Regions from separate parts of the Methylobacillus draconifructus genome, predicted to be linked through region 3. Evidence: riboswitches for the same ligand, from Rfam matches in the RefSeq annotation. Region 3 holds a riboswitch; each other region holds the start of a gene.
The links. A riboswitch is a leader RNA that binds a small molecule or an ion and turns the genes downstream of it on or off. The one in region 3 is predicted to bind thiamine pyrophosphate.
Positions count from the first base shown of each region.

Region 1: another riboswitch for thiamine pyrophosphate. It lies ahead of thiC (phosphomethylpyrimidine synthase ThiC); the one in region 3 lies ahead of ACJSDX_RS04755 (3-oxoacyl-ACP reductase).
Region 2: another riboswitch for thiamine pyrophosphate. It lies ahead of ACJSDX_RS05830 (TonB-dependent siderophore receptor); the one in region 3 lies ahead of ACJSDX_RS04755 (3-oxoacyl-ACP reductase).

Region 1 is NZ_JBJQII010000001.1:511,692-519,508, reverse strand. It holds gene ACJSDX_RS02435 (TolC family outer membrane protein) at 1-16, opposite strand, end outside; gene ACJSDX_RS02430 (efflux RND transporter permease subunit) at 42-3,218, opposite strand; gene ACJSDX_RS02425 (efflux RND transporter periplasmic adaptor subunit) at 3,215-4,309, opposite strand; gene ACJSDX_RS02420 (TetR/AcrR family transcriptional regulator) at 4,319-4,963, opposite strand; gene ACJSDX_RS02415 (protein-L-isoaspartate O-methyltransferase family protein) at 5,157-5,813, opposite strand; TPP riboswitch at 5,984-6,094, shown strand; gene thiC (phosphomethylpyrimidine synthase ThiC) at 6,163-7,817, shown strand, end outside.
Region 2 is NZ_JBJQII010000002.1:413,974-421,790, forward strand. It holds gene ACJSDX_RS05810 (TonB-dependent receptor plug domain-containing protein) at 1-2,021, shown strand, start outside; gene ACJSDX_RS05815 (ABC transporter substrate-binding protein) at 2,050-3,312, shown strand; gene ACJSDX_RS05820 (di-heme oxidoreductase family protein) at 3,323-4,675, shown strand; gene ACJSDX_RS05825 (SulP family inorganic anion transporter) at 4,862-6,508, shown strand; TPP riboswitch at 6,629-6,727, shown strand; gene ACJSDX_RS05830 (TonB-dependent siderophore receptor) at 6,804-7,817, shown strand, end outside.
Region 3 is NZ_JBJQII010000002.1:202,688-210,504, forward strand. It holds gene ACJSDX_RS04735 (TonB-dependent receptor) at 1-527, shown strand, start outside; gene ACJSDX_RS04740 (sulfatase family protein) at 721-2,145, shown strand; gene ACJSDX_RS04745 (MgtC/SapB family protein) at 2,224-3,486, opposite strand; gene ACJSDX_RS04750 (LLM class flavin-dependent oxidoreductase) at 3,575-4,864, opposite strand; gene ACJSDX_RS04755 (3-oxoacyl-ACP reductase) at 5,081-5,866, opposite strand; TPP riboswitch at 5,910-6,016, opposite strand; gene ACJSDX_RS04760 (sodium:solute symporter family transporter) at 6,538-7,817, shown strand, end outside.

The DNA of each region.
Region 1 (7,817 bases), on a different contig from region 3:
CTCTCATGGCAGTCATCTCTGAAATATCTGTTAATACCTTGTCAGGGTTGGTCGTCCGGCATTCTAACCCGATACCAGGCGGCATACAGTGCCGGCAGCGACAATATCGTCAACACGGTGGCGACGGTCAGCCCGCCCATGATCGCGACCGCCATCGGGCCGAAGAACGTGTTGCGCGTGAGCGGTATCATCGCCAGGATCGCCGCCGCGGCGGTGAGCATGATGGGCCGGAAGCGGCGCACGGCGGATTCGACGATGGCTTCCCATTCGGGCTTGCCTGCGCGTTTGTCCTGCTCGATCTGATCCACCAGGATCACCGAGTTGCGCATGATCATGCCCGATAGGGCGATGGTGCCCAGCATCGCGACGAAGCCGAAAGGCTTGTTGAAGATGAGCAGGGCGATGGTGACGCCGATCAGCCCGAGCGGCGCGGTCAATACCACGAGGAAAGTGCGGGAGAGGCTTTGCAGTTGCAGCATGAGGATGGTCAGCACGGCAAAGATGAACAGCGGCACGCCCGCCGCCACGGATTGGCCGCCTTTTGCCGACTCTTCTACTGCTCCGCCCGTTTCCAGGCTGTAGCCCAGGGGTAAGCGCCGGCGTAGCTCGACCAGCTGTTTCTCAACCTGGCCGGAGACCACCGGCGCCTGCAGGTCGCCGATCAGGTTGGCGCGTACCGTGATCGTGGGCGTGCGGTTGCGGCGCCAGATCACGGCATCCTCGAACCCCGGGGTGATGGTTGCCAGTTGCGACAATGGCACGCTGGCGCCGGCGCTGGTGGGTACCATCAATTCAGGCAGGTGCGAGAGATGAGTGCGTTCCAATGTGTCGCCGCGCAGCACCAAATCTATGCGCTCGATGCCTTCGCGGAACTCGGTAACGTAAAGCCCGCGCATGGCGGCATTGAGCAGGTTGGCAATGTCGGTGGAGCTGACGCCGAGCAGCCTGGCCTTGGATTGGTCGACTTCTATCTTCATCACTTTGCTGGGCTCTTCCCAATCCAGCTGCACATTGCTGAGGTTGGGGTTGCGGCGCATGATGTCGGCCACCTGATGGCTGATGTCGCGGATTTTATCCACGTCGGGTCCGGAAACGCGGAACTGCACGGGGAAGCCGACCGGCGGCCCGTTTTCCAGGCGCAATACCGAAGCCCGGAGCGCGGGAAAGTCGGTATCGAACAAATGCAGCAGCTTGCCGCGCAGCGCCTCGCGCTCGGCATTGCCTTCCGTCAGGACGACGAACTGGGCGAAGCTGCGCTGCGACAATTGCTGGTCGAGTGGCAGATAGAAGCGCGGGCTGCCGCTGCCGATATAGGCCACGTAGTTTTCTATGCCGGATTGTTTTTGCAACCATTGTTCCAGCTTTTTCACCTCGGCATCGGTGGCGGCGTAGGAAGAGCCTTCCGCCAGGCGCAGGTCGACGATCAGCTCGGGCCTGGTGGAATCCGGGAAGAACTGCTGTTGCACCAGCCCGAAACCCGCGACCGAAGCGATGAAGAGCAACACCGTGACAATGATGACAATCCAGCGATGGCGCACGCATTGGGTGATGAGGCTGCGCAAGCGCCGGTAGAAGCGCGAATCGTAGATATCGGCGTTCTCGCCCGCGGCCATGTGCTGCAAGTGGCGCTGCCTGCGCTCAGCGAGGCGTCGGCTGATTCTCGGGGCGATGCGTTGCAGCCAGCACGCCATGCGGGACGGTGGCTTGGCCGCCTGCTGCCTGTAGTCGGGTAGCAGGTAGTAGCCGAGATAGGGGACGAAGATCACTGCGGCCACCCAGGAGGCCAGCAAGGCGATTGCCGACACCTGGAAGATGGAGCGCGTGTATTCGCCCGTGGAAGACGCGGCTGTGGCGATCGGCAGGAAGCCGGCCACGGTGACCAGCGTGCCGGTGAGCATGGGGATGGCGGTGGAAGTGAAGGCGAAAGAAGCGGCCTTCATGCGTTCCCAGCCCTGCTCCATTTTTGACGACATCATTTCCACCGCGATAATGGCATCGTCCACCAGCAGCCCCAGGGCGAGGATCAATGCGCCCAGTGAAATCTTGTGCAGGCCCACGCCGAATATCTCCATCAGCAGAAAAGTGATGGCAAGGACGACCGGAATCACGATGGCGACCACGATCCCGGTGCGCAACCCCAGCGACAGCAGGCTGACTCCGAGTACGATGACCAGCGCCTCGACCAGCGAGCGGACGAAGTCATCGACGGAGTGGACGACGGCCCGGGGCTGCGACGAGACGGTATCCAGGCTGAGGCCCACAGGGAGCTGGGCGTCGATGCGCGCGACGGCGTGATCCAGCGAATGGCCGAGCTGGATGATGTCGCCGCCATGGTTCATGGCGACGCCGAGCAGCAGGGTTTCCTTGCCCATGTAGCGCACGCGCGCAGTAGGCGGGTCTTCGAATCCCCTGTAGACCTTGGCGATGTCGCCAAGGCGGAACTCGTTGCCGTTGGCGCGCAGTTTCAACTCGCGCAGGTTGTCCAGCCGGTCGAATCGACCGCTCACCGCAAGCCGGATATGCTCCGGCCCGCTGTCGTAAGCCCCGGCGCTATTGACCTGGTTCTGTTGCTGCAGCGTTTCCAGCAGGGTGCTGGTGCTGATGCCCAGCGTCGCCAGCTTGGCATTGGCCAGCTCGACATAGATGCGCTGCGGTTGCTCGCCGAAAAACTCCACCTTGGCGACATCCTTGATCTTGAGCAACTCGCCGCGGATGGATTCGGCCTGTTCCTTCAGCCTGGCATAGTCGTAGCCTTCCCCGTGCAGGGCGTAGAGGTTGCCGTAGACGTCGCCGAACTCGTCATTGAAGAACGGGCCTTGAATACCGTCCGGCAATGTATTGCGGATATCGCCGATCTTTTTTCTCGCCTGGTACCAGACATCCGGCACGGCGGATGGCGGCGTGGAGTCCTTGGCCAGGATGAAAATCAGGGATTCCCCAGGGCGTGAGTAACTGCGCAGGATATCGAGGTAGGGCAGCTCCTGCAGCTTCTTTTCGAGTTTGTCGGTGACCTGCTGCTCCACTTCGTGGGTGCTGGCGCCTGGCCACATCGTGCGCACTACCATCACCTTGAAGGTGAAGGGCGGGTCCTCCGACTGTCCGAGCTTGGTATAGGCCAGCATGCCGGCCAGGGTCAGCACCAGCATGAAGTAAAGCACCAGGCTGCGATGCTCGAGCGCCCAGCTTGAGAGATTGAAGGATTGGCGCTGGTCGTTCATTGGTTGACCTCGGTTTTGACCGGAGTGACCACTTGCCCTTCGTTGAGGGTATGCACGCCTGTGACGATGAGGGTTTCATCGCCCTTGAGCCCGGAAACGATGCTGACTCCCTGCTCGCTATAGCTGCCTATGCCGACCGCCCGCGAATGCACTTGATTGTTCGCCTCTACGACCCAAACCTGCGCCTGGCCATGTTGTTCCGATACGGCGGTGCTGGGCAGCACGAATTCGTGCTGATCGCCTCCCAGCCGTGCACCAGCCGTCATGCCGATTTGCACCTTGTCGTCGGCATCCAGCAACGATACCTGGGTCTTGAAGGTACGGGTCGCAGGATCGGCGGCGGGGGCGATTTCCCTGATGCGTCCCTGGTAGGTCTGGTCGCGGTTCGACCAGAGGCGCACGACAGCGCTTTCTCCTACCTTGATGTTTTGCATGCGGGATTCCGGGACGGCGATCTGTATTTCCAGTTCACTAGGCACCGCCACCCTGGCAACCACCTGTCCGGCATTCACCACTTGTCCAGGCTCTGCGTCGATCGCGGTGATGATCCCGTCGCGCTCTGCTGCCAGCGTGGTGTATTGAGCCTGGTTGCTTGCAACTTTCACCTGGGCTTGCGCCTGCTGCACCTGGGCCCGGCTCGATTTCAGGCGCGTTTCCACTGAATCCAGCGCTGCCGCGGAAATGAAGCGCTGCTCGAACAGCTGCCGCTGGCGCTTGCTGTCGGCCTCGGCCAACGCCAGTTGTGCTTCCGCTGAGTGCAATGCGGCCTGGGCGGATGCCAGCGACAGCCTGTTGTCCTCCGCATCCAGCCGTGCCAGCACTTGGCCCTTCTTGACATGGTCGCCGACTTCCACGTGTCGTTGGACGATCTTGCCCGCGATGCGGAAGCCTTGAGCCGACTCATAGCGAGGACGCACTTCGCCGATAAGCCACTGGCCATGGTCGCTATGCTGTGCGGCATCTAGCTGCATGACGAGGGCCGGCCTCGGTGGCGGCGTTTCAGATGCCGGCTTCTGGCAGGCAGCCAATGCCGGGATGGCGAGCGCCAGCATCCATGGGTTAAGCAGTGTTCGGGAAAATGGTAGAGGCATATCGATTACCTAGTGCTGGGTGTGAGGCCTCGTGAGGCCTTGAATCATGGCGTTTTGCATGAGGGAAACGCGCTGGCCTATTGGCTGCCAGTTCACCCAGTCGTCTCCCGCCATGCCGATTTCCAGGGCGCATACTCCATGGATGCCGGCCCATAATGTCTGGGCGATCAAGTCCATGTTGACCAGGTCGCCACGGAATGCCTGCTGTTCAAACGCCCGCTGCACCATGGAGCGCAGGTAGGCATAAGCGTCCTGCTCGATATTGCCTTGGCGCAACTTGGATTTTTCCTTGCTGTTGCTCGGCTTGGGCGTCATGAACATGAAGCGGTAATGATTGGGATAGGCCAATGCGAAACGGGAATAGGCGCTGCAGAGTACCTTCAATTGCTCTACTGCGTCGGGCACGGCGTCTGCGTTGATATTGCGCAGGTCGTTCGCCAATATCAGGGAGTCGTGGTCGCACAAAGTTTGCAGCAGGTCGTTCTTGTCCTTGAAATACAAGTATATCGTGGTTGGCGAATAGCCGACCCGTTTGGCGATCTCGCGCATGGAGACTGCCTCCACGCCGTGCTGTACAAACAGGTCGCGCGCGGCATCGAGGATCAGCTTCTGCAGTTGCCGGCGTTCTTCTATGGTTTTGACTCTGGGAGGCATGCGCTGGAACATTGACATCATCAAGGATGATTATTAAACGATGTTAACTTAACGGTGTCAATTTATAGTTTGAGTGAAAGGAAATCAGAAATAGAAAAAGCTGGTTTTGCTTGGATTGATGCCGACGCAGGCGGAAGGATAATTGCTGGCAGTACAACGAAAAACGGGAGCCTAGCTCCCGTTTAGAACATGGCTAGAAGCTGAATTTTTCCGGCTGGGGGGCGTTTTCGAGCTGAGGGAGCGTGGTCTCGAAAATCACGTCCTGCCGCAAACTGTCTTCGCTGATCCGCCGCACGATGGTGGCTTCCATCACCGGAGGTTCACCGATGACGGCAAACAGCCTGCCGCCGATATGCAGCTGTTTGGTTGCCAGCGGCGACAGCGCCAACGAGCCAGTGAAAACGATCACATCATAAGGGCCGTTGTCCGGCCACCCGCGCGCGCCGTCGCCTACATGCAGCGTCACATTGCTGATTTGTTGCTGGAGCAGCCTCGCATTTGCCTGGTGGCTAAGCTCGGCGTTGATCTCGACGCTGTGCACCTCTTGCGCAAGTGAGGCAAGCAAGGCGGTGAAGTAGCCGCTGCCGGTGCCGATTTCCAGCACTTTATCGGTGGGCTTGATTTCCAGCGACTGCAGGACGCGGCCTTCCATCTTGGGGGAAAGCATGGTCTGGCCGAAACCGATGGGGATTTCGATATCGGCAAACGCCAGGCCGCGATATTGCTCGGGGACAAACGCTTCGCGCGGCACGCGGCCCAGAAGGTCGAGCACGGTGCCGTCAAGCACTTCCCAGGGGCGGATCTGCTGCTCTATCATGTTGAAGCGGGCTTGTTCTACATCATGGTGCATTGCAATTGTCCTTATCCATCGCATGGCTATCGGTTTGCCGATTATAGCGCCAGACGGCAGAGTTTCAAGCTGGATCGCGTGACCTGCCAACTTTAGGCACATGCTGCTCTGCATCAACTGTGCATTGTCCACAATAATCTTGATCTAATCAGGGTTTTAACGTACATTCCTTCCATCGCTAGGGGTCTGCTGTTGCACGCTGAGGCATGCAATGGCAGTGAGAATTACCCTTTGAACCTGATGTGGATTATCCCACCGTAGGGAAGCGCAGTTTGGTTTGATGGGGTGGTTTCTATTTTTATTCCCCTGTCGGTACTCCAAAAACGCTTCCCGCATTTTGGAGACTTGAATGAACGCCACCGACAAAAACCTGCAGCAGAATTTCCTCAATGCCACCGCCCAGGTCGACCCTGGCGCAACGCAGCCTTTTACCAATTCCCGCAAGATCTATATCGAAGGCTCGCGCCCCGACATCCGCGTTCCTTTCCGCGAGATCAGCCTGTCGGATACGCCGTCGGCATTCGGCGCCGAGAAGAACCCGCCGGTGATTGTCTACGACACTTCCGGTCCTTACACCGATCCTGAAGTCAGTATCGACATCCGTAACGGTTTGCCCGCCTTGCGCGCTGGCTGGATTGCCGAGCGCGGCGATACCGAGCAACTGGACGGCCCGACTTCCAGCTACGGGCTGGAGCGGCTGAACGATCCCAAGCTGGCCGACATGCGCTTCAACCTGCATCGCAAACCGTTGCGTGCCAAGGCAGGCAGGAACGTGACGCAGATGCACTATGCGCGCCAAGGCATCATTACTCCGGAGATGGAGTTCATCGCCATCCGCGAGAACCAGCGCCGCGAAGGCATGAGCGAACTGTTGCAGACTCAGCATGCCGGGCAGCATTTCGGCGCTTCCATTCCTGAAATCATCACGCCTGAGTTCGTCCGGGACGAAGTGGCGCGCGGCCGGGCAATCATTCCTGCCAATATCAACCACCCCGAAATCGAGCCGATGATCATCGGCCGCAATTTCCTCGTGAAGATCAATGCTAATATCGGCAATTCCGCCGTCAGCTCAAGCATAGGCGAAGAAGTCGAGAAGATGGTCTGGGGCACCCGCTGGGGCGGCGATACCGTGATGGACCTGTCCACCGGCAAGAACATCCACGAAACGCGCGAGTGGATCATCCGCAATTCGCCCGTGCCGATCGGCACCGTGCCTATCTACCAGGCGCTGGAAAAGGTCAACGGCAAGGCCGAAGACCTGACTTGGGAAATCTTTCGCGATACCTTGATCGAGCAGGCGGAGCAGGGCGTGGATTATTTCACCATCCATGCCGGCGTGCGTTTGCAGTACATTCCGATGACCGCCAGGCGCATGACCGGCATCGTCTCGCGCGGCGGCTCCATCATGGCGAAGTGGTGCCTGGCGCACCATAAGGAGTCTTTCCTCTACGAGCATTTCGAGGAAATTTGCGACATCATGAAGGCCTACGATGTCAGCTTCTCGCTCGGCGACGGCCTGCGTCCCGGCTCGATCTACGATGCCAATGACGAAGCCCAGTTTGCTGAGCTGAGAACCTTGGGTGAATTGACCCGGATCGCCTGGAAGCATGACGTGCAGACCATGATCGAAGGCCCTGGCCACGTACCCATGCACATGATCAAGGAAAACATGGACTTACAGCTGGAGCATTGCGGCGAGGCCCCGTTCTATACTCTGGGACCTTTGACCACCGATATCGCACCCGGCTACGACCACATCACCTCCGGCATCGGCGCCGCGATGATAGGCTGGTACGGTTGCGCGATGCTGTGCTACGTCACGCCGAAGGAGCACCTGGGCCTGCCGGACAAGGAAGACGTGCGCGTCGGCATCGTCACCTACAAGATTGCGGCGCATGCCGCCGACCTGGCCAAAGGTCACCCAGGTGCGCAGATTCGCGACAACGCCCTGTCCAAGGCGCGTTTCGAGTTCCGTTGGGAGGACCAGTTCAACCTCGGCCTCGA
Region 2 (7,817 bases), 210 kb from region 3:
ATTACCTAAAACCGCTCAAGCTGGCAGTGATTGCCGCGCTGGCAGCCAATACTCAAGTCGCTTTGGCGGAAGTTGCGCCTTTTACCTTGGGTGAGATCAATGTCACCACTACCAAGCAGCCAGAAGATATCAGGCTCTCTGACGACACCATTACGCAAGAGGATATGCGCCTGTTCAACCGCGAAACAGTGGGCACGGCGCTCAACACTTTTCCTGGCGTCAGCATGACCCAAGGCGGCCAACGCAATGAACAACTGGTGCAATTGCGTGGGTTTGATTTACGCCAGGTGCCTGTGTTCGTAGACGGCGTTCCGGTTTACGTCACCTACGATGGCTACGTCGATCTGGGCCGTTTCAATACTTTCGATCTATCCAAGATCCAATTGTCCAAGGGGTTCAGTTCCGTTTTGTACGGCCCCAACACATTAGGCGGTGCGATCAACCTAGTCAGCCGCAAGCCAACGAAAGAGTTTGAAGGCAGCATCACTGCAGGTATCAAGACTGACCGCAACCTTAAATTCAATGGATATGCTACCGATGTCAACATGGGGGGCAATTACGAAACATGGTACTGGCAAGCCAATACCTCATACGTAGACAATGAGCGCTCCCGTATGTCCAGCGATTACAAGCCCAATGCGTATGAGAACGGCGGAGACAGGGAACGCGCTTACAACAGGGATGGAAAGATCAACCTGAAAATCGGCCTGACCCCGAGCAAAGGCAATGAATACAGCCTGAACTACATCAACCAGCAAGGCACAAAAGGCAGTCCTGTATATGCTGGCAGCGATGGTGGCCGCAGTGCGAACTATTGGAATTGGCCCAAATGGGACAAAGAAAGCCTGTACTTCATATCGCGCACCACCTTCGGCGATAGCGCCTACCTGAAAGTCCGCGCTTTCTATGACAAATTCAAGAATATATTGGAAAGCTATGACGATGCGCGTTATGCCACGATGACCAGGAACAGTTCATTCACCAGCATCTATAACGATGACACCTATGGCGTCAGCGCCGAACTGGGTTTCGATGTTGCCAAGGCCAATACCCTGAAGTTCGCCGCACACTACAAGCATGACAAGCACGAAGAGCACAACAAGGGCAACCCGGTTCAGACGTTTGAAGACCGCACCATTTCATTGGGTATTGAAGATACCCATCATTTCACCGAGAAACTGAGCCTGGTGACGGGTATCAGCTATGACAAGCGTGACACCCTCAAGGCCGAAGGGCTGAACAATGTAAACCAGATTTACGATTTCCCGAATGGCGATGCCCATGCGTGGAATCCTCAGGCTGGTTTGTTCTATAAGCCAACGGAAGATAGCGACATTCACTTTACAGTAGCCAGGAAGAGCCGCTTTGCCACCATGAAGGATCGCTTCTCCGGCCGTTTCGGTCGCGCGGTTCCCAATCCTGGCCTGGATACGGAAAGAGCGACCCATTATGAGCTGGGTGCCGGTGCTTTTGTGCTGCCTGAATTGAAACTGCAGGGCGCGGTATTCTTCATTGACACCAAAGACATGATCCAGTCTGCGAGCTTGCCGAATTCCGCCTGTTCCGCTGGCGGGGGCCAATGCTTCCAGTTCCGCAACATTGGCAAGGTGGAAAGCCAGGGTATCGAACTGGGCGCAACCTGGTTTGCGAGCGATGATGTTGAACTGGGCGGCAACTATACCTTTATCAACCGCGACAATCTCAGCAATGACCAGCGCTTGACCGACGTGCCTCGCCAGAAGCTGTTTGCATACGGCAAATGGAAAGTGAATAGCGCCTTGCAAGTGCTGGCAAGTATCGAAGCGGCATCCTCGCGCTATTCCCGCCAGAACTCCGCTGTCACTGATTGGCTGTCAGCCAAGGGTTATGCGACCGGCAATATCAAGGCTATGTATGCAGTCAATGCCGATTGGTTTGCCGAGGCGGGCATCAACAACATTCTCGACAAAAACTATGCATACACTGAGGGCTTCTATATGGAAGGCCGCAATATGTTTGTCAACGTAACACGCAAGTTTTAAATAATTAACTAATAGATAGGAAACCCCAATGGCCAGCGCTCTTACTATCAAGGCAGCATTGCGCTGGCCGGTCCGGATTCTCATTATCTGGTTGATGCTCGTCAGCCAGGTGTCATCATCGGCAGACATAGCCAAAGTCGTCGTGATGACCAGTTATCCGCAGGAAGTCGTTTCGCAATTCGAGGCGGCATTCGAGAAGCAATATCCGCAATACAAGCTGGAAGTGCTATGGCGGCAATCGCGCGATGCAATGGCTTATTTCAAGGAATCCGGTCAAGCTGTCGATGTTTATTGGTCGCCTGCCCAGCGCAATTTCGCCCAGTTGGAGAAAATACAGGCGTTCCAGTCGTTGGATATCAACCTGGATGGACTGCCTGAAACCGTCAACGGCTTTCCCTTGCGCGAAGGCCACCATATTGCCAGTGAGATTGCCGGATACGGCATCGTGAGCAACCCGCAGGCCCTGGCCGCCGCCGGGCTGCCTGTTCCCCATGACTGGACAGACCTCGGCCAGCCGGGGTTCAAAGGCAAGGTCGCGCTGCCCATCCCTTCCAAGGTCGGCTATGCGCCGCCGCTCATCGATATCCTGCTGCAAGGTTACGGCTGGCAGGCGGGCTGGAACCTGTTGCAGGCCATCGCCGCCAATGCGGAGCTGGTGACTGCGGGCGCGACTTTCGTCACTGACGATGTTGCCAGCGGCCGCCTGTTCGCGGGTCTGACCATCGATTTCTTCACGGCATCCGCCATTGCCAACGGCGCGCCATTGCAGTTTGCATACCCTAAATTGACTGGTTACTCCCCTGCCCACGTCGCCATCATGAAGCATGCGGTCAACCCCGAAGGAGCGAAGGCGTTCAGCGCATTCGTGCTGTCCGAACAAGGGCAGCGGCTATTGTTCCACCCCGATATCCGCAAATTGCCGGTCAGGCCCTCGGTGTACGCAGACAAGCCTGCCGATTATTTCAACCCATTCGAGAACAATCCGGCCTTTGTGTACGACAACCTTCGCGGGCTGGCTCGCCAGGAGGCCACCAATGCGCTGTTCGATGCCATCATCACCCTCAACTTGGCGCCCCTGCAACAGGCAATCAGCGCCATCGAGAATGCAAGCGCCGAGCTGGGCGCCGATGCGCCGCAAGTGACCAAGGCCAGGGAGCTGCTGCAAAAGTTACCGATCGACGAAACCGCGGCAGAATCCCTGCAGGGCCCTCAGCAAGCGGACATCAGCCGGTGGCAGCAAGTCATGCACGAGCGCTACCAGGAAGCCGCCCGCATCGCGTCACAGCGGTAATCCTGGGGCTATGCGCAGCATCCTGTCCCTCGCTGTTTGCATTCTCACCCTGGCTCCCGCCGCTACCCACGGCGATGAACCGGCGCAGGTGCTGACCAGCCTTGCAAGCCGCGAAGCCTATAGCCAGCCTATCCGTCCGCTGTCCTCGCAAGAAAACCTGCAGTTCCAGCTAGGCCGAGGGCTGGTCCGGCAAAGCTGGATCATTTCCCCGGCGGAAGACCGCGATATTGCCGGGCTGGGGCCTTTGTACAACCGCAACTCCTGCATCGCTTGCCATGCCAAGAACGGGCGCGGCTTCGCGCCTGACGGCCCGGAAGAATCCATGCGCGCCATGCTGGTCCGCCTGAGCGTCCCCGGCAAGGCACCTGAAGGCGGCCCGCAGCCCCATCCATTATATGGCGACCAGTTGCAGGAATTCGGCGCGCCGGGCGTCGAGGCCGAAGGCCGCGCCCATGTGCGTTACGAGGAAAGCGAAATATCATTGAACGGCGGCGAGCGCGTACGCCTTCGCAAACCGACCATCACGTTCAGCAACCTGGCCTATGGCCCGCTGCCGGACGACCTGCAAACCTCGGCCCGCATCGCACCCGCCATCTATGGCATGGGCCTGCTCGAAGCCATTGCGGACAGCACCCTGCTGGCACTGGAATCGCAGCCCAAGTCGGGCAATATCAAGGGCAGGCTCAACCGCGTCTGGAACATGGAGCAGCAACGGCACGTGATCGGGCGCTTTGGCTGGAAGGCCAATGTGGCGACGCTGCGCGAGCAGACGGCGAGCGCCATGGCCGGCGATATGGGCTTGTCCTCCCACTTGTTTCCCCATGGCAATTGCGCCGAAGGCCAAACAGCCTGCCAGCAAGCCCCCGTATCGGGCACGCCAGAAATCACGGAAACCCAGCTCGAGCAAATGGAGTTCTACCAGTTGGCGCTTGCCGTGCCCTCGCCGCGCCATCAGGACGATTCCCGGGTGCAACGGGGCGCCGCACTGTTCCGCCAGGCGCAATGCGCAGCCTGCCACCTGCCTGAAGTCAGGACAAGCGAATTCCCCAGGCTGGCCGCACTGGGCAACCAAAGCATCGCCCCCTACACGGACTTGCTGTTGCACGACATGGGGCCGGAACTGGCGGACAACCGCCCGGACTTTTCCGCCACTGGCAGCGAGTGGCGCACCCCGCCGCTCTGGGGGATCGGCCTCGCGAAACAGGTGGAGCCGAACGCAGGCTTCCTGCACGATGGCCGCGCCAGGACTATCCTGGAAGCCATCATGTGGCACGGCGGCGAGGCACAGGAGTCCCGCAACATGGTGCAGCAGATGTCTCCGCTGGACCGGCAATTGCTGCTGGATTTTGTCGACTCACTTTAAGAGCCGCGAACAAAACCCAGCGAAGCGATTCTGGCTAGGCGCTCTGCTGCAGACAGTACAACTAGTACGGCAAGGCAGAGCAACAACGCCAGAAGGGTTTTGTTAGCGGCTCTAAGCCTCGGTAATCTTGCGGCGAAAAGGCTATGATATGCCTGTCGATTACCTCCCTTGCCATGCATTTACACCATGATCGCCATTCTTGAAGCCAAGCGCGCCGGCCTGCTCTCCCGCCGGTATTGGTCCCGCAACATCATGTCGGGGCTGATCGTCGGGGTCGTCGCCCTCCCGCTCGCCATGGCGTTCGCGATCGCATCAGGCGCCAAGCCCGAGCAAGGCTTGTACACCGCGATTGTCGCGGGCACGCTCGCCTCCCTGTTCGGCGGCAGCCGCCTGCAGATTACCGGCCCGACCGGGGCGTTCATCGTCATCCTTGCCGGCATTACGGCGAAATACGGCATCGCAGGCTTGCAGATCGCCACCCTGATGGCAGGCATCATGCTGCTCGTCATGGGGCTGACGCGCATGGGCAGCGTGATCCGCTACATCCCGGAACCGGTGATCATCGGCTTCACCAGCGGAATCGCAGTCATCATCTTCGTCGGCCAATGGCAGGATTTTTTCGGCCTCACGCCCCAGGCCTCGCACCATTTCCACGAAAAACTCTGGCATCTGTTGGAAGCCCTGCCGCAGCTGCAATGGCAGACCGCATTGCTTGGCGCGTTCACGCTGGCAGTGCTGCTTCTGTCCAACCGCTACCTGAAAAAAATTCCCGGCCCCTTGGTCGCAATCGTGGCAGCCACTATCGTGCAGTCTGTCTTTCAACCTGAACAGGTTGCCACCATAGGCAGTGCGTTCGGCGGCATCCCACAGGCTTTGCCACATTTTGCCCTGCCCGAGGGCATCAGCCCTGCCGTCATGATAGAGCTGATCGGCCCGGCCTTCACCATTGCGCTGCTGGGCGCCATTGAGTCGTTGCTCTCGGCCGTCGTTGCCGACAATATGGCGGGCACGCGCCACCAGTCCAACCAGGAGCTGATCGGGCAGGGTATTGCCAACATCGCCTCACCATTGTTCGGCGGGTTCGCCGCGACCGGCGCGCTGGCCCGCACCGCGACCAATATCCGCAACGGGGCCAACAGCCCGTTATCCGGCATCGTGCATGCGGTCACCCTGGTGTTGATCGTGGTCCTGCTGGCGCCATTGGCCGTGAATATCCCGCTGGCGGCGCTCGCGGCCATCCTGTTCGTGGTGGCCTACAACATGAGCGAGGCGCATCGCTTCCTGCACATGGCGAGGACAGCGCCGCGCGCGGATGTGGCGGTGCTGCTGATCACCTTCCTGCTCACCGTGTTCAGCGACCTGGTGATTGCCGTCAATATCGGCGTCGTGCTTGCCGCATTGTTGTTCATGAAGCGCATGGCGGACACGGTGAACGTGACGCAACTGAGTGACGATGACTTGCAGCAGGAATACGGCCAGCGCGAATGGCGCCTGCCATCGAGCACGCTGGTCTATCGCCTGGAAGGGCCGTTCTTCTTCGGTGCTGCCGAGCACTTGCAGCACCGCCTGCAAACCCTGCGCGAGGATACCGACACCATTGTGCTGAGGATGGCGCGCGTGCCTATCATGGACGCCACCGGCATGCAGGCATTGTGGAACCTGCTGGACACTTGCAGACAGCACCAGATCAGGCTGGTGGTCGCCGAGGCCAGGCCCAATATCCTGGAAAAACTGCGCCGCGCCGGGCTCACCAGCCAGATTGGCGAGCATAATGTGCTGCCGCACCTGCACTTGCTGTGGCCGGAAACTCCTTCCCCCGCCTCTCTCCATTGAATGGCGTTGCACACTTTTCCGTATTACCCGATTGAGCACGCGTTAATTGGCTACATGCGCAGCATGCAACCCTGTTTGCAACGAAAATTGGCATTTTCTGCACATTCTTTGTTAGTATACGACCCACGCTAGGGGTCCTGAAGAGCCGATCTTCGGGTGAGATATACCCTTGAACCTGACCTGGATAATGCCAGCGTAGGAAAGCGCAAAGCCACTCAAGGTCCATTCATTTCCCCGAGGTAGGCTCTTTGTCCGTTCCTGCGCGTAGCTTGTCCCTAACGCGAGTGAACACACAATGCCTGCTTTTACTTTCCGTCAAAAACTCAGCGTGCTGGCCGTTGCCTGCGCTTATGCGCCTGCCGCGCTGGCACAGACCGCCGATGACAGCGATAACGCACTGCCGGAGGTCGTCGTCACCTCCGCATCGACTGATGGCGTGGCGCGCCGTGCCAGCATCGGCAGCTTTCCCGAAGCATCGCTGCTGCAGACGCCAGCCTCGGTCAACGTGATTACGCAGGAGCAGATGCAGGACCGCAGCATACGTTCCGCGACTGACGCCGTGAAGTGGGATGCCAGCGTGCAGAATTCCTACAATGCGGTCGGCCTGGCCGACTGGTTTGCGATCCGCGGCTTCGTGCTCGACCAGGGCGCCAACTACCGCAAGGACGGCATGGTGATTCTCGCGCAGGCCAGGGTGCCGATGGAGAACAAGGAACGCATCGAGATACTGAAAGGCCTGGCCGGCCTGCAGGCGGGGATTGCCGCATCGGGCGGCATGCTCAACTACGTGACCAAGCGACCTACCGACGCCCCGCTGCGTTCGGCGACGTTCGAAGTCCGCGAGCGCGGCACGGTGTACGGCGCGGTAGATCTGGGCGGGCGCTCCGAGGACGGCGTCTTCGGTTACCGCATCAATGCCGCGGCGGAAGACATCAAGTCGTATGTCGACGGCTCGACAGGCAACCGCAACTTCATTTCGGGCGCGTTTGACTTCCGCCTGAGCGAACGCGCGCTGTTGCAGCTCGACCTCGATTACCAGCACAAGTCGCAACTGACCGTGCCGGGGTTCCAATTGCTCGGGCCGGAGCAGCGCATCCCGACCGGCATCCGCGCCAAGCAGATGCTCAATGACCAATCCTGGAGCCGTCCCGTCGTCGATGACAGCTATAACCTCGGCGTGAAATTCGACTATGCGTTGAATGACGATTGGCGCACCATCCTGCAAGCCAACCAATCGACCCTGCATCGTGATGATGCGGTGACCTTGCCTTCCGGCTGCCAGGCGCAAGGGCTGATCGTCGGCTATTGC
Region 3 (7,817 bases):
TTCCTGAAATCACCGCCACAGGGGTGGAACTGGAAGGCGCATACCGGGCGACAGACAGATGGACGTTCACCTTTGCCGGCGCCTACAACCGCGCCAAATACGCAGACTGGGATGGCGCCACTTGCCCAACCGAGCTCAACCTTCCCATCACCACCACATGCGACAACACCGGCAGGCAGATTTCCTCCGCGCCCAAGCTGACCGGTATTTTCGGCTTCCACTACACGCGCCCGATCTGGGGAGGGCTCAAGGCACAAGCCTTCATGAGCACCGTCGTCCGCTCGAAGCAGAATCTTGACGGCCTGCTTTCCGAATACGGCGAGCAAGGCGGCTACTCCGTCACCGACGGCGGCTTCGGCATCATCGGCGGCAAGAAGGACAACTGGGAGCTCAACATCGTCGGCAAGAACATCTTCGACAAGGTGTACACCACCAGCGTCGGCTCCTATAACGCCACGACCCCAGTGCTTTGGGACGGTATCGGCCAGCGCCGCTATCTGGGCGTGGTATTCCGCACCAAGTTCTAAGCGCGGCTCAGCGAAGCGCTCCTGGCGTCGTTGCTCTGCCTTGCCGTACAACTTGTACTGTCTGCGGCAAAGCGCCTAGCCAAGACCGCTTCGCTGAGTTTTGTTAGCCGCTCCAAGTGAGTGAAACACGCCCCGGCAATGTTGGCATTGCCGGGCTTGCATACTTTTATGCTCTGATTGAAGGGAAAACATCGTGACACAATTCAAACCAACACGCCGCCGGATTCTGCAAGCCGTTCCCGCACTGGCGATACTGCCTTACGCCGGCCTGGCAAATGCTGCGCTCGGCAGCAACGGGACAAAGCATCAACCCAACATCATCTTCATCATGGCCGACGACCTCGGCTATGCCGACCTGGGCGTCTACGGCCAGACCGCCTTCAAGACGCCCAACCTCGATAAGCTCGCCCAGCAAGGATTGCGCCTCACCCAGACCTATGCCAATTCCTGCGTGTGCTCGGCCACCAGGTTCGCATTGATCACCGGACGCTACCAGTACCGCCTGCGCGGCGGGCTGGAAGAACCGCTTGCAGGCAGCAGCGTGGAGCATCTAGGTCTGCCGCCCGAGCACCCGACCCTGCCCTCGTTGCTGAAGAAAGCCGGCTACAACACCGCGCTGTTCGGCAAGTGGCACCTGGGCTCGCTGCCGAAATTCGGGCCGCTCAAGAGCGGCTATGACGTGTTCTTCGGCAACTACGCCGGGGCGCTGGACTATTTCACGCACAAGCCAGGCGTTGGTTCCGATGTGCCTGACGGCTTGTATGAGGGCGAAGTGCCGGTCAAGGAAGTCGGCTACTACACCGACATAGTGGCAAACCACGCCAGCCAATACATAGGCAAGCAAACTGCCGCCAAGCCTTTCTTCCTTTCCCTGCATTTCACAGCCCCGCACTGGCCCTGGGAAGGCCCGGGAGATGAAGCCGTGTCGCATGAGATCAAGAACCTGTTCCACCTGGACGGCGGCAGCCTCGAAACCTACGGCAAGATGGTCGAGGCCCTGGACGCAGCGGTGGGCCGCGTGCTGAACACGCTGCAACAACAAGGGCTGGCGGACAATACCATCGTCGTCTTCACCAGCGACAACGGCGGCGAACGCTTCTCCAACACCTGGCCGTTCAGCGGCCAGAAGACCGAACTGCTGGAAGGCGGCATCCGCGTGCCGGGCATCATCCGCTGGCCTGCACAGATCAAGGCGGGACAGGTTTCCGACCAGGTGGTCACCAGCATGGATTGGCTGCCCACCCTGCTTGCCGCTGCCGGTACGCAGCCCGATGCGCAATATCAGCCCGATGGCGAGAACGTGCTGCCCGTGGTCCTGGGCCAAGCCGCCATCCGCCCCCGCACCTTGTTCTGGCGTTACAAAGGACAAGAACAGGCAGCCGTCCGTTCTGGGGATTGGAAATACCTGAAAATCAACGGCAACGAATTCCTGTTCGACCTGGGCAAGGACCAGCGCGAACGCGCCAACCTGGCCGAGAAACATCCGCAGGTGCTGGCCGAACTCAAGGAAAAATGGCAGCAGTGGAACAACAGCATGCTGCCGATCACCCCGGATGTGCGCTCGCACAGCGTGAACGGCAAGATGCAGGCGGACAAATACGGCGTGCCTGCGCCTTAAACGCTATTTACGATATCCTACTAACGTTTGAATCGACACAAGGGCTGCAAATGCAGCCCTTGTTTTTCCACCAGCCGATCAGGCTGTCATCAGCATCACCAATATGCCAGCACCCAGGCCGAGCGTCACCACCGGATAAGTGCGCAACGCAAGCTCCCGCCCGCCGATGAAGCCCACCAAGGCCGCCTTGAATATGCTGTTGCTGATGACCGCCAGCACGATGCCCTGCACCGCGACATGGCTGCCGAGCTCATTGCGCGCGCTGCGCGAGAGGGACAAGGTGATCGCATCCACATCGGCGATCCCGGCCAGGAGGGAAACCAGGTAGACGCCGGCATCTCCCCAGTAACGCCTGCCCGCCTCCACCAGGAACAGGATCAATGTCAGCAGCAAGGCGAACCGCAGCGCGGGCCCCAGCTCGAACGGGTTGCGCAGCGGGGTTTCAGCGTTTGCGGGCTCGTCCTTGACAGCGCGCCGCCAGAAAACAGCCGCCCCTGCCATATAAACCAGGAACATCGTTCCCAGCGACCAGGCCAGCGGCGGCAACAGGGAGGCATTGACGACCGCGACTTCCAGCAGCACGCGCGGGAACATCAGGCCCGACGTCGCCAGCAACCCCGCAGCGAGCAGCTTGTGCAGGTTCTTGGAAGACAAGCGCGACAGGGTCAATGTCATGGCCGTGGAGGAAACCAGGCTGCCGAGGATGGCGGTGATCATCAAGCCGTAGCGCGTGCCGGTCAGGCGCACGGCGATATAGGCGATGAAGCTGAGGGCGGCGATCAGCACCACCATCCACCAGGTGGTATAGGGATTGAATACCTGCCAGGGGTCGTAGCTCTCGTTAGGCAGCACCGGCAACATGACCACCGAGATGAACAACAGCTTCAACGCGCCGGACAGCTCGGTCTCGCTCAAGCGCTTGAGGAGCGAATGCAGCACATTCTTGAGGCTGAGCAGCAAGGCCACCACCACCGCCCCGGCGCTGGCGAGCATGACGTAATCCGAGAGCGCCAGGCTGCCCAGCAGGAAAGTGATCAGCAGCGCCAGCTCGCTGGTAATGCCCTGGTCGCCGGTACGGCGCAAATCGCCGACGTAGGCGATGCTGACGACCAGCATCAGCGCCACCAGCACCGTCACCCAGACCGCGATTCCGAGATGCTGGCTGAGCAAGGCGCTCAAGCCGCCGAGCAGGCCGGTGAGGGCGAAAGTGCGTATCCCCGCGCTCTGGTAGGACTCCTTCTCGTCGCGCTCCTGCCAGCCGCGCTCGGCGCCGATCAATAGCCCTGCCCCCAGGGCGATGAGCAGGTGCAACATGACTTCTACGGAAACGGACTCAGGCATAAGGCAGCTTTCTCACACAATGAATTGCATCATACATGAGGGCGCTATATCCGAAACAGGCTCCAGTAACGGCAAAGCCGAAGCCGCGCTACTTTCTCCCAGGCCTCGCCAGCCCCAGGTGGCCGCGCAATGTCGCGTGCTCGTAATCCTCGCGAAACAGGCCGCGCCGCTGCAGGATGGGAATCACGTGGTCGACGAAGTCCCGCACGCTGTCGGGCTGCACCGGCGGCATCAGGTTGAAGCCGTCGGCGCCGCCGTTGCGGAACCAATGTTCCATCTGGTTCGCCACTTGTTCCGGCGTGCCGACCATGGTGCAATGCCCTCCCCCGGCGGCCAGGCGGCCCAATAGTTGGCGCACCGTGGGCCGCTCGGTTGCTATGATGCGCAGCACCGTGGCATAGCGCCCCTTGGGGCCGGTGAAGGCCTCCAGCGGCGGCAACGGCGGTACCGGGCCATCCAGCTCCCAGTCCAGGCAGTCCTGGTCGATGAACAACTGCAATTGCCGCAACGAGGTTTCCGCTGGCAGCAGTTCATCCAGCTCGCGCTGCTTGGCGCGCGCCTCGGCTTCAGTCGAGCCGATGAAAGTCACCAGGCCTGGCAGGATAGGCACGTCCACCTGCCGCCCGGCGGCCTTGACCCTGGCCTTGACGTCGCTGTAATAGGCCTGGGCCGATGGCAGGTCATAGGCCACTGCGTAGATCGCCTCGGCGTATTTCGCCGCCAGCGCGCGTCCATGCTCGGAAGCGCCGGCCTGGAACAGCACGGGGTTGCCTTGCGGCGGACGCGGCACGGTCAATGGCCCATCGACGAGGAAATGCGTGCCCCGGTGGTTGATCTGGCGCACCAGGCTTTCATCGACATAATCCCCTGCACGGTCGTTGAGCAACGCGCCGTCGTCCCAGCTATCCCACAGCTGCAGCACCGCCTGGATGAACTCTTCCGCCCTGGCGTAGCGCTCGGCATGGCCGGGCATGGCTTCATATCCGTGGTTCCTGGCCTCGACGTCGAACATGGAAGTCACCACGTTCCAGCCCGCGCGCCCGCCGGAAATATGGTCGAGCGAAGCCATCAGCCGCGCGGCATGGAAAGGCGTGAAGAAAGTGCTGGAAATGGTGCTCACCAAGCCGATGTGCCGGGTGGCGCGGCTGATGGCCGTGAGCATGGTCACCGGTTCGAGGAACCAGCGCGGACCGTCGGTGATGTTGTTGGTGGCGTGGCCGTCGGCAAAGAACACGGCATCCAGCTTGCCGCGCTCGGCCAGTTGCGCCATTTCCTCGTAATAGCGGATATCGCCCAGCCGCTCGACCTGGGAATCCGGGTGGCGCCAGGCCGCGTTGTGGTGGCCGCAGCCGAACAGGAACAGGTTGATGTGCATCATGGCAAAACAAGAGCCTCTTTAGTGAATTCAGGAATGGCAGGCGCTGAGTCAGCGGATAGCATGTGCGATCAAGAGCGGCTAACAAAGCTTGGCGTAGCGATCCTGGCTAGGCGCCCTGCCGCAGACAGTACAACTGGTACGGCAAGGCAGGGCAACAATGCCAGGAAGCTTTTCAGCTGCTAAAAGCCTGCCCTATGAAATGATCGTGAACAGGCTCTAATTCTTGACCAGGCCGCCATCCACCACCAGGTTTTGCCCCGTCACCGCGCGCGACCAGGGCGAGGCGAAGAACAGCACCGCGTCGGCGAACTCTTCCGGCGTGGTGACGCGGCGCAATGGCGTGCTCGCGGCAATCAGGTCGAACACGGCATCCGGCGTGGCGGCAGAAGCGTCAGTGGTGCGCAGCAGGCCGCCCGACACCATGTTGACGGTGATGCCACCAGGCCCCAGGTCCTGCGCCAAGGTGCGCGTCAGGGAAAGCAGCGCCGCCTTGGCGGCGGTGTAGTCGTGGTAGGGCACCACCGGGTTCTGGAACAGGTTGGTGCCGATATTGACCACCCGCCCCCATCCCTGCGCAAGCATGCCGGGCAAGCAGGCCTGTACGGTATTGAGCGCGCCGCGCACCACGCCCTCGAATTGCTGCTGCAACCCTTCCCAGCCGAGATCATGCGCATGCGCCCGCGCATCGCCGTTGAACCTGAAGTCGGGCAGGGCGTTGTTGACCACCGTGGTGATCGCCTTGCCGAAATGCGCTTGCGCCTGCTCCGCCATCGCCCGCACGGCGTCGGCGTCGCTCACGTCCGCCCGGATTGCCAGGGCCCGCCCCGGCGCTTCGTCCGCCAAGGCCGCAGCAGCGTCCGCGCTATGCAGATAGTTCACGACCACGCTCGCTCCCTGATCGAGGAAAGCGCGGGCGATATGCCGGCCCAGCCCACGGCCTGCGCCGGTGACGAGCACGAGTTGTTCTTGAATCGGGAGTAGCGGTGAAGATGGATTGCCCATGCGATTCCTTTGCAATTTTTCATGGCAAAGGAATGCGCAGCAAACAAGCTGCGACAGGCATTCCTCCGCCAGTATGATCTGGATCAGGTATTACGGGTGTGGTCTCAGCCCTGAAGCAGATACTGCAACAGGGCACCCCGTGCCGAAAGACAGAACCATAGCATGGAATATAAAGAATTCACATCCGGCACCATGTGAAAATCACCATGAAAATCGTTATAATCTGGCAGCGAAACGGCAACACCTTAATTTTGCCGTTTCAATCCTAGGGGAGCCGCTTGCGGCTGAGAAATGGCAATTGCCATGACCCTTAGAGCCTGTTCACGATATTTTCATCGTTCCCGTTGCTTTGCATCAGATGTGGATGCAAGGCGCAAACCACAGCAGGGCTGATTGCCCTGCGAGGATTTGCAACGCAGCATACACTTTTGAGGCGAAGCAACCCTGTGGGCAATTCAGCAAAAAATCGCACTCGGCGTTGCCTGCCTTGACCAGGCAATCAGCATGGCCTACGGCAGACGTCTTGATTGCGTTTTTTTGCTGAATTGCGGGAACCATGAAAATATCGTGAACAGGCTCTTTACTTGATCCAGATCATGCTGGCGAAGGGAAGGAAATCACGCATATGGGCGTACTCCTTGCCGTTCGTCGATTATAGGAGTCACCACACAATGCTCAGTACGCAAGCCGCCCTCGCCTGGCTAGTCTTTTTCGCCGCCGTTTTCGCCATCGCCGGCATGGCCTATTCGCGCAGGTTCCGCGGCAACCTTGAAGAATACATCGTCGCGCGCAACAGCCAGGGCACGCTGGCCAGCATCATGACCTTGCTGGCTTCGTCGCTGGGCGCATGGATATTGTTCTCGCCCGCGCAGGCGGCGACCTGGGGCGGCCTGACCGCCGTGATCGGCTACGCCATCGGCGCGATGTCGCCGCGCATCGCCATGATCCCGCTCGGCAAGCGCATGCGCGAGCTGATGCCCAACGGCCACTCCCTCACCGAGTTCCTGGCGGCGCGCTACGGCAAGCCCATGTACCTGCTCGCGCTGACCATCATGCTGTTCTACCTGTTCATCGCCATGAGCGCCGAGATCACGGCCATCGCCAAGATGGTGACACTGCTGGCGCCCGTGCCGCTCTGGGCCACCGCCGCCATCGTGCTCGGCTTCACCCTGCTCTACACCACTTACGGCGGCCTGCGCGCCTCCATCTTTACCGACAAGGTGCAGATCGTCATCATCATCCCGTTGCTGGCGGCGCTGGTCTTCATCGGCTGGCAGGCCACCGGCGGCATTGCCCCGGTCGCGGAAAAGCTGCAGCAAACCGCGCCGCAGCTGATCAACCTTGAGGATATCGGCGGCATCAAGGCCGGGCTGACCTTCTTCGTCGCCATCCTGCTCACCGGCATCTTCCACCAGGGCAACTGGCAGCGCATCTACTCCGCCAAGGACATTCCCACCATGCGCAACGGCTTCCTGCTCGGCGGCCTGCTGGTCGTGCCCTTCATCTTCATCATGGGCCTTTTCGGGCTGGCCTTCATGGCGACGACACCGGATGGCGACAGCTCGGTGGCCTTGTTCAGCGTGGTCATGCCCAATATCCCGCTCTGGCTGGCCGTCGCCCTGATTCCGCTCGGCATCTCGCTGGTGATGTGCAGCGCGGACACGGCCATCAGCGCCATTTCGAGCATCGTGGCAGTGGACATCGGCCGGGTGATGCCGAAGCGCAGCGCCGCCAGCCTGATGCGCCTGTCGCGCTGGCTGGTGCTGCTGGTTGCAATACCCGTGCTGATTGTCGCCGCGCAAGGCTACAGCGTGCTCTACCTGTTCCTGCTGGCGGACCTGCTATGCGCCGCCGCGGCATTTCCCGTGTTCTTCGGCCTGTTCAGCCGCTCGCATACAGGCACGGAGGCCGTGACCGGGACGGTAGCGGGCTTGGCGGCCGGACTGTTCAT